Regions from separate parts of the Actinocorallia sp. B10E7 genome, predicted to be linked through region 1. Evidence: riboswitches for the same ligand, from Rfam matches in the RefSeq annotation. Region 1 holds a riboswitch; the other holds the start of a gene.
What was found. A riboswitch is a leader RNA that binds a small molecule or an ion and turns the genes downstream of it on or off. The one in region 1 is predicted to bind cobalamin.
Positions count from the first base shown of each region.

Region 2: it holds a riboswitch for cobalamin, as region 1 does, so the genes downstream of both, ABGB12_RS16765 (ABC transporter substrate-binding protein) here and ABGB12_RS30170 (CbtB-domain containing protein) in region 1, are expected to answer to the same signal.

Region 1 covers NZ_JBDPLZ010000012.1:23,016-26,410, forward strand. The annotation lists gene ABGB12_RS30160 (cobalt-precorrin-6A reductase) at 1-622, shown strand, start outside; gene ABGB12_RS30165 (CbtA family protein) at 654-1,427, opposite strand; gene ABGB12_RS30170 (CbtB-domain containing protein) at 1,519-1,731, opposite strand; adenosylcobalamin (AdoCbl) riboswitch at 1,733-1,869, opposite strand; gene cobA (uroporphyrinogen-III C-methyltransferase) at 1,892-2,962, opposite strand; gene ABGB12_RS30180 (cobyrinate a,c-diamide synthase) at 2,962-3,395, opposite strand, start outside.
Region 2 covers NZ_JBDPLZ010000004.1:633,292-636,686, forward strand. The annotation lists gene ABGB12_RS16755 (ABC transporter ATP-binding protein) at 1-116, opposite strand, end outside; gene ABGB12_RS16760 (iron ABC transporter permease) at 113-1,159, opposite strand; gene ABGB12_RS16765 (ABC transporter substrate-binding protein) at 1,165-2,073, opposite strand; cobalamin riboswitch at 2,152-2,279, opposite strand; gene ABGB12_RS16770 (AAA family ATPase) at 2,283-3,395, opposite strand, start outside.

The DNA of each region.
Region 1 (3,395 bases):
CGAGGTGCGGATCGGAGGGTTCGGCGGCGTCGAAGGCCTCACCGGCCATCTGAAGGAGAACGGCATCTCGGCGGTCGTCGACGCGACGCATCCGTTCGCGCGGGGGATCTCGAGCAACGCCGTCGCCGCGTGCGCGCAGGCGAACGTGCCGTTGCTGCGCCTCGAGCGACCCGGCTGGGAGTCCGCTCCCGGGAGCGACTCCTGGATCTGGGTCGACACCCACGAAGAAGCGGCCGAGACCGCCGCGAGAACGGGCCGCGCCCCGTTCCTGACGACCGGCCGCCAGACGCTCGGGCATTTCCTCGAGCCGCTGGCGGACGCCGCGGCGGTGGTGCGGGTGGTCGACGCCCCCGAGCAGGTGCTGCCTCCGTCCTGGACCCTGCTGCGGAGCCGCGGCCCCTACGTCCTGGACGGCGAACGCGAACTCCTGCGCCGCCACGGATGCGACGTGCTGGTGACGAAGGACTCCGGCGGCACCCACACCTGGCCGAAGATGGTCGCCGCCGGAGAGTTGGGGCTTCCCGTCATCGTCGTACGGAGGAAAAGCCGAACCGCCGGCGTCGAGGTGGTCATCGACCACGTCGCCGCCGGCGGCTGGCTCGTAGAGAGAGGACTGGCCTGACCGGGGCGGGACTCCAGGCCGGGCCGTCCACTCAGGTGCGGACGCTCTCGATGAGCGACTGTCGGGCCTGGGCGGCCCGCGCCGTCCGCTGGACGAGACCGCTGAGGACCACGGTGATGGTGCCCCACAACACGGTCTGGGTGACCAGCGAGGAGAAGCGGAACCCCCAGAGGGTGCCGGCCGGGAAGTCGCCGGGGACCTCGTCGATCGACGGGAGCGCCAGGCCGGCGGCCGTCACGAGGACGAGCCAGCCCAAGGCGGGGACCACGGAGGCGAACCAGGCGTCGCCGCGCCGGGCCAGGTGGGCTGCGAGGACCACCGCGCCGACGGCGAGCACCACCGAGAACGCCTGGAAGCCGAAGTAGGCGGCGGTCCGCGAGGCGATCGTTTCGCCGCTGCCCGTCGCGGGAGGGTTCGGCGGGTACTTGGCCCAGCTCACGAGAGCGAACGAGACGAAACCGACCACCGCGACGAGGGCCGTGGACGCGGCAGGCCGCAGCCTGCCGACCCGGCCGAGGGCGAAGGCGGCGGCGAGCCCGACGACGCCGCCCAGCGCGACGCCGACGGCGATGGTCGCGGTGGCCAGGCCCGCCGTGGACTGCCGGGCCCGGCTGATGCCGCCCTCCTCGCCATGGCTGTGGGCGGGGGCACCCTCCGCGTGGGCGTGGTCGGAGGCCGCCGCCTCCTCGACGGCGATCGCGCCGTCGATGTGGGGCTCTCCGAAGACATAAGCGGCCCCGAAAGCCAGAATTCCGGCGATGAAACCGGCCAAGAGGCCGTGGATGAGAAAAGTCCTGGGACTCAATTCCTGCTCCTGGTGCACAAAGGCATACCCGAAAGGAAAAGTGTTTTCGGGCATGCTGAAAAAGCCGGTCGCCCGGCGAAAGGGGAGTGCCTCAGTGGCAGGGGTAGCCGAGCAGGTGGCGGCCGTCGTGGACCCACTCGTGGATCGCGGTGCCGGAGAAGAGCGAGAAGGCCCCCTGCTCGGCGCCGACGAAGAAGACGGCGATGGACGCCAGGAGCACGAAGAAGAAGGCCCACGGGGCGAGGGCGGAGAGGGGAAGCCTGGGGACTTCCAGCTCGGGGCTGGTCGTGGACACGTGAGACATGAGACCTCCGTCAAGGGATACTGCGTCCCGCTGGATGGAACCTCGCCCTCGAGTGTCTGACTTCGCCGAGAACGGCGTCACAGTAGCGCGACTGTGCCGGATTCCCACCGGCTTCCTCGCGGACGATTATGTAAAACGGTACAGGTTACTTAAATTCTGGTCAATTGCCGTGCGGCTGGTCATTTATCGAGACGACGGAACCGATCACGGTCACGGCCGGAGCGGTGATCCCTTCGGCCCGCACCAGATCGGCGATCTTCGCGAGTGTGGAACGCACGGCCCGCTGTCCGGACGACGCCCCGTCCGCGATCGTCGCCGCCGGGGTCTCGGCCGGCATACCGGCTTCCAGCAGCGCCTCGGCGATCTCGGGGAGGGTGCGCACGGCCATGAGGAACACCAGGGTCGTCCCCGACTCCGCGAGTGCCCGGTAGTCCACCGACGAGTCCGGGTGCCCCGGCGGCACATGGCCGGACACCACGGTGAACCCCTGGGACAGCCCCCGGTGGGTGACCGGGATCTCGGCGAGCGCGGGCACCGCGACCGCCGAGGAGACACCGGGGACCACGGTGACGGGCACCCCGGCGGCCCGGCAGGCGAGGAGCTCCTCGCCGCCGCGCCCGAAGACGAAGTTGTCGCCGCCCTTGAACCGCACGACGTGCGCCCCCGCCAGGGCGCGCTCCACGAGCAGCGCGTTGATGTCGGACTGTGCGGCGGCCCGGCCCCAGGGCACCTTGGCGACGTCGATGATCTCGGCGTCCGGACGCGCCCAGCGCAGCGCGTCCAGCGGGGCCAGCCGGTCGGTGACGATGACGTCCGCGGACTCCAGGGCCTCCCGCCCGCTGACGGTGAGCAGCCCGCAGTCCCCGGGACCGCCGCCGACGAGCGTCACCCGGCCGGCTCCGGCGAAGGCGCGGCCCTCCGCGCGGGGAGGCCGCACGCACAGCACACGGGCCTCGTCCGACTCCCGCTCGACGGCCTCGTCCTCCTCGACGACGCCCGTCGCGGCCACGGCGAGCCACACCCCGTCGAGATCCCCGGGACGGAGGCTCCGCGCGCTCCACCGGACGAGTCCCCGCGTGGCGAGGTCCTCGACGGACGGGACGACCGAGGGGGCGACCACGTGGACCCGGGCTCCGGCGGCGCGCAGCCCGGCGATCTGGCGGAGCGCGGGCTCCCCGCCGCCGAAGACGACGACATCACGCCCCGAAAGGTCCAGAGGATAAGGATTCATCATGAGGTTCCCAGCCGAGGTGAGGTGAGGGCGGAGGCGGCGAACCGGTGTACGGCGCCGGCGAAACGCCGCGCCATGGCCGGATGGCCCGCCCAGTGGGTGTGAAGGTAGGAGGCGTGCACCGTCGGCGTGCCGGGGCCGGTGCTGAATCCCTCCGGCGCGCCGTCGACGGTCCAGGCCGCGCGGCGTCCGGCGGGCGGCCCGACCACGGTCCGGTGGAACTCGTGCCCGGTGACCCGGTCGCCCGCCCCGGCCAGCAGGGTGTCCTGCGGCGCGGTGGCCTCCCGGTAGCCGAGGGTCAGCCGCGGGGACATGCTCGCTTCGGCGTCCAGCGAGCCCACCATCGGCTCGCCGTCCAGGACGCGGCACAGGTAGAGCAGCCCGGCGCATTCGGCGACGACGGGCACGCCGCCGTCCACGGCCCGTCCGAGGG
Region 2 (3,395 bases), on a different contig from region 1:
CCGGCCCCGTTCGGCCCGATCACCGCGGTCCAGGAGCCCTCCCCGGCGGTCAGCCCGACCTCCCGCAGCACGGGGCAGCGGTCCCGCGCCACCCCGAGCCCCTCCACGACGATCATGATGCCCCGCCCCGGGTGGAGCGCAGCACCGCCAGGAAGAACGGGGTGCCGACGAACGCGGTGACCACGCCGAGCGGCAGTTCGCCCGGGGACAGCAGCGTCCGGGCCAGCAGGTCGGCCAGGACCAGGAAGGCGCCCCCGGCCAGCAGCGACAGCGGCAGCAGGACCCGGTAGGACCCGCCCGCCAGCCGCCGGACCGCGTGCGGCACCACGATGCCCACGAACCCGATGAGCCCGCTGACCGCCACGGCCGAGGCGGTGGCCAGCGACGCCGCGGCCAGCACAGCCAGCCGGATCCGGGCGGCGTTCACGCCAAGGGAGGCGGCCTCGTCGTCGCCGACGGCCAGCACGTCCAGCAGGCGGCCGTGCACCAGCAGCACGCCCGTCGAGACCGCCGCGTAGGGCAGGACCATCCAGAGGGTGTCCCAGGACGCCCCGGACAGCCCGCCCAGGATCCAGGAGTAGATCCGCTGCAGCTCGTCGACCCCGGCCTGCTGGACGAAGGTCTGCGCCGCGGACAGGAACGAGGAGACCGCGACCCCGGCCAGGATCAGGGTCCCGGTGCCGGGCCCGGCCGCCCGTCCCATCGCGTAGGCGAGGGCCACGCCCGCCAGCGCCCCGGTGAACGCCGCCAGCGGCACCCCGACGGCGGCGGGCACCGGCAGGTGGACGATCACCAGGGTGGCGCCGAGCCCCGCCCCCGCCGAGGCGCCCAGCAGGTACGGGTCGGCCAGCGGGTTGCGCAGGACCCCCTGGTAGCCGGCGCCCGCGACCGCCAGCAGCCCGCCCACCAGCGCGCCCAGCAGCACACGCGGCAGCCTCAGCTCGAACAGCAGCGCGTGTTCCATGGGGGACAGGCCGGTGTCCAGGCCGAGGACGGCGCGCAGCACCTCGCCTGGCGGCAGGGGGACGGCGCCCGCCAGGAGCCCCGCCGCCATGGCGCCCAGCAGCAGCGCCGCCGCGACGCCCAGGGGGAGCGGCCGGAGCCGCGTCCGCGCCTCACGCGCGGACGGCGGCGTGACCGGCCGGGGGCGGAGCCGCATGACGGTCAGGCCGCCCGCTTGACGGCTTCGGAGATGTCCTCGACCAGGTCGGGCAGGCGCGGGCCCCAGCGGGAGGAGATGTCGTCGTCCAGGGTGAAGACGTGCCCGTCCTTCACCGCGGTCAGACCGGCCCAGCCGGGCCGCTTCACGACGGTCTCCGGCGAGTCGCCGGTGCCCTTGGGGTGGGACAGGAAGATGAACTTCGGGTCGTCCTTGACCAGCGACTCGGCGGACAGCTGCGGATAACCGCTGCCCTGCTTGTCGGCCTTGTCAGCGATGTTCTGCAGCCCGAAGAGGGAGTAGACCTGGCCGACGAACGTCTTGGACGTCACCGTGTACATGCTCTGGTCGAGCTCGTGGTAGTAGGTGAGGCCCGAGCCGTTCGGCGCTGCCTTCACCGCGGCGTCGATTCGCTTCTTCATGTCCGAGACGAGGTCCGCGGCCTCCTTCTCGTGCCCGGTCACCGTGCCCAGGTCGGCGATCTGGTCGTAGGAGTCGTCGAGCTTCTCGGCCGCGGGCTCGTGCAGGACCGGGATCTTCAGCTTCTCCAGGGCCGCCAGGATGCCGCCCTGGTCGGTGGCGATGACCACGAGGTCGGGCTTGTACCCGGCGATGGCCTCGGCGTTCGGCTGGAAACCCGACAGCTCCGTGCGCGGAGCCTCCTTCGGGTAGGTGGAGTAGTCGTCGGCCGCGACGACCTGGCCGCCCGCCCCGATCGCGAACAGCATCTCGGTGCCGGTGGGGGAGAGCGAGACGATGCGCTTCGCGGCGGAGGGGAGGGTCACCTCGCCGTTGGCCGCCTCGACGGTCAGGGAACCGGTGGCCGGACGGTCCTCGCCGTCCGCGCCTTCGGAGCCTCCGCAGCCCGCGGCGAGCGGTACGAGGAGCAGGAGCGCGCCGATGATGCGCCGCATCTTCACAACCTTCCGTAAGGGGGGACCCCGGAGGGAGGTGAGCTTGCCCGGAAGGGACGGCTCACCCTTCCTCGAGGGCCGGTTCGTCGCGCGCACGGAAGGCGTCCTGGCTCGGGCCTCGGGGGCCACCACAGTTGCGGGACAGCGCCGGAATCTCACCGGACTTCGCTCCCATGTGCGGCTGAACCGTATCAGCCTGCGGAAAGGCGTCAGACGGCGACCTTGTAGGACTCCAGATGGGCGAGCACCGACTGGTTGGCCTCCCAGCCGTCCGGGAACTTGATCGGAACCCCCAGATGGACCGGCCCGGTCGAGGGGTGGGCGTCCAGCAGCTCCGGGATGCCGGCCCGCGCCACCACCAGGCAGGCGTGCCTGTGCCGGGAGGCGAGCACGCACAGCCGTCCGGCCTGAAGGTGGAACTCGGTCGCGTCACGCCGCCCCGACAGCGGGTGTAGGACGACCGTCACGTCGTACTCGCGGCCCTGCAGCCGGTTGGCGGTGTCCACCGTGATGCCGGTGCCGCGCAGCAGCTGTTTGATGGCCGCGACCTGGTCGCGGTGCGCCGCGCCGACCGCGATCCGCTCGGCCGTCACCGGGGACTCCTCTCCGTCGGAGACGGCCACCGCGCCGCGCTGCAGCACCCGGACGGCCAGCGCCGCCGTCGCGGCCACCGCCTCGGAGTCGGTCCTGATGGTGTGCCGCGCGGGCAGCTCGTACAGCCCCCACCCGGACGCCGCCGCGATGTCCAGCACGTCGTCGTGGGCGCCCATGCCTCTGGCCCCGAAGCGCAGCAGCCTGTCACCGGGCCCGGTGCCGGCCTCGAAGGGGGTGTAGGGGTAGAACGCGTCCGACACGACCGGCGCCGCCGACGCGGGCAGCCGCCACGACACCGGGAGCCGGCGCACCGGCAGGTCGGGGTTGTGCGCCAGCAGCACCGAGACCGCCGACTGCGTCGGGTCCCACGACTGGCCCGCCCAGCGCTCGGCGTCCACGGTCGAGAACGGGTCGAGCTGGCCCGGATCGCCCACGAACAGCGCGCGCTCGAACCGGCAGGCGATGCGCAGCAGCGCGTCCGAGCGCATCTGGTACGCCTCGTCGATGATCGCCCACGGCCAGGTGCCCTCGCCGAGCGTCGCCCACTTGGCCGCGGTCGCGATGACGACGGGAGCCCCGGCCAGCGCCTCGGACTTCGGGCTGACCAGGACGTTCGGCCGCTTGACCCGCTCGCTGGGCTGGTAGTCCCCGGCGGACAGCCGGCCGATCACCAGCTCGGGGGCCTTGGCGCAGATCCGCTCGATGAGGTCGTCGACCTGCTCGTTGGT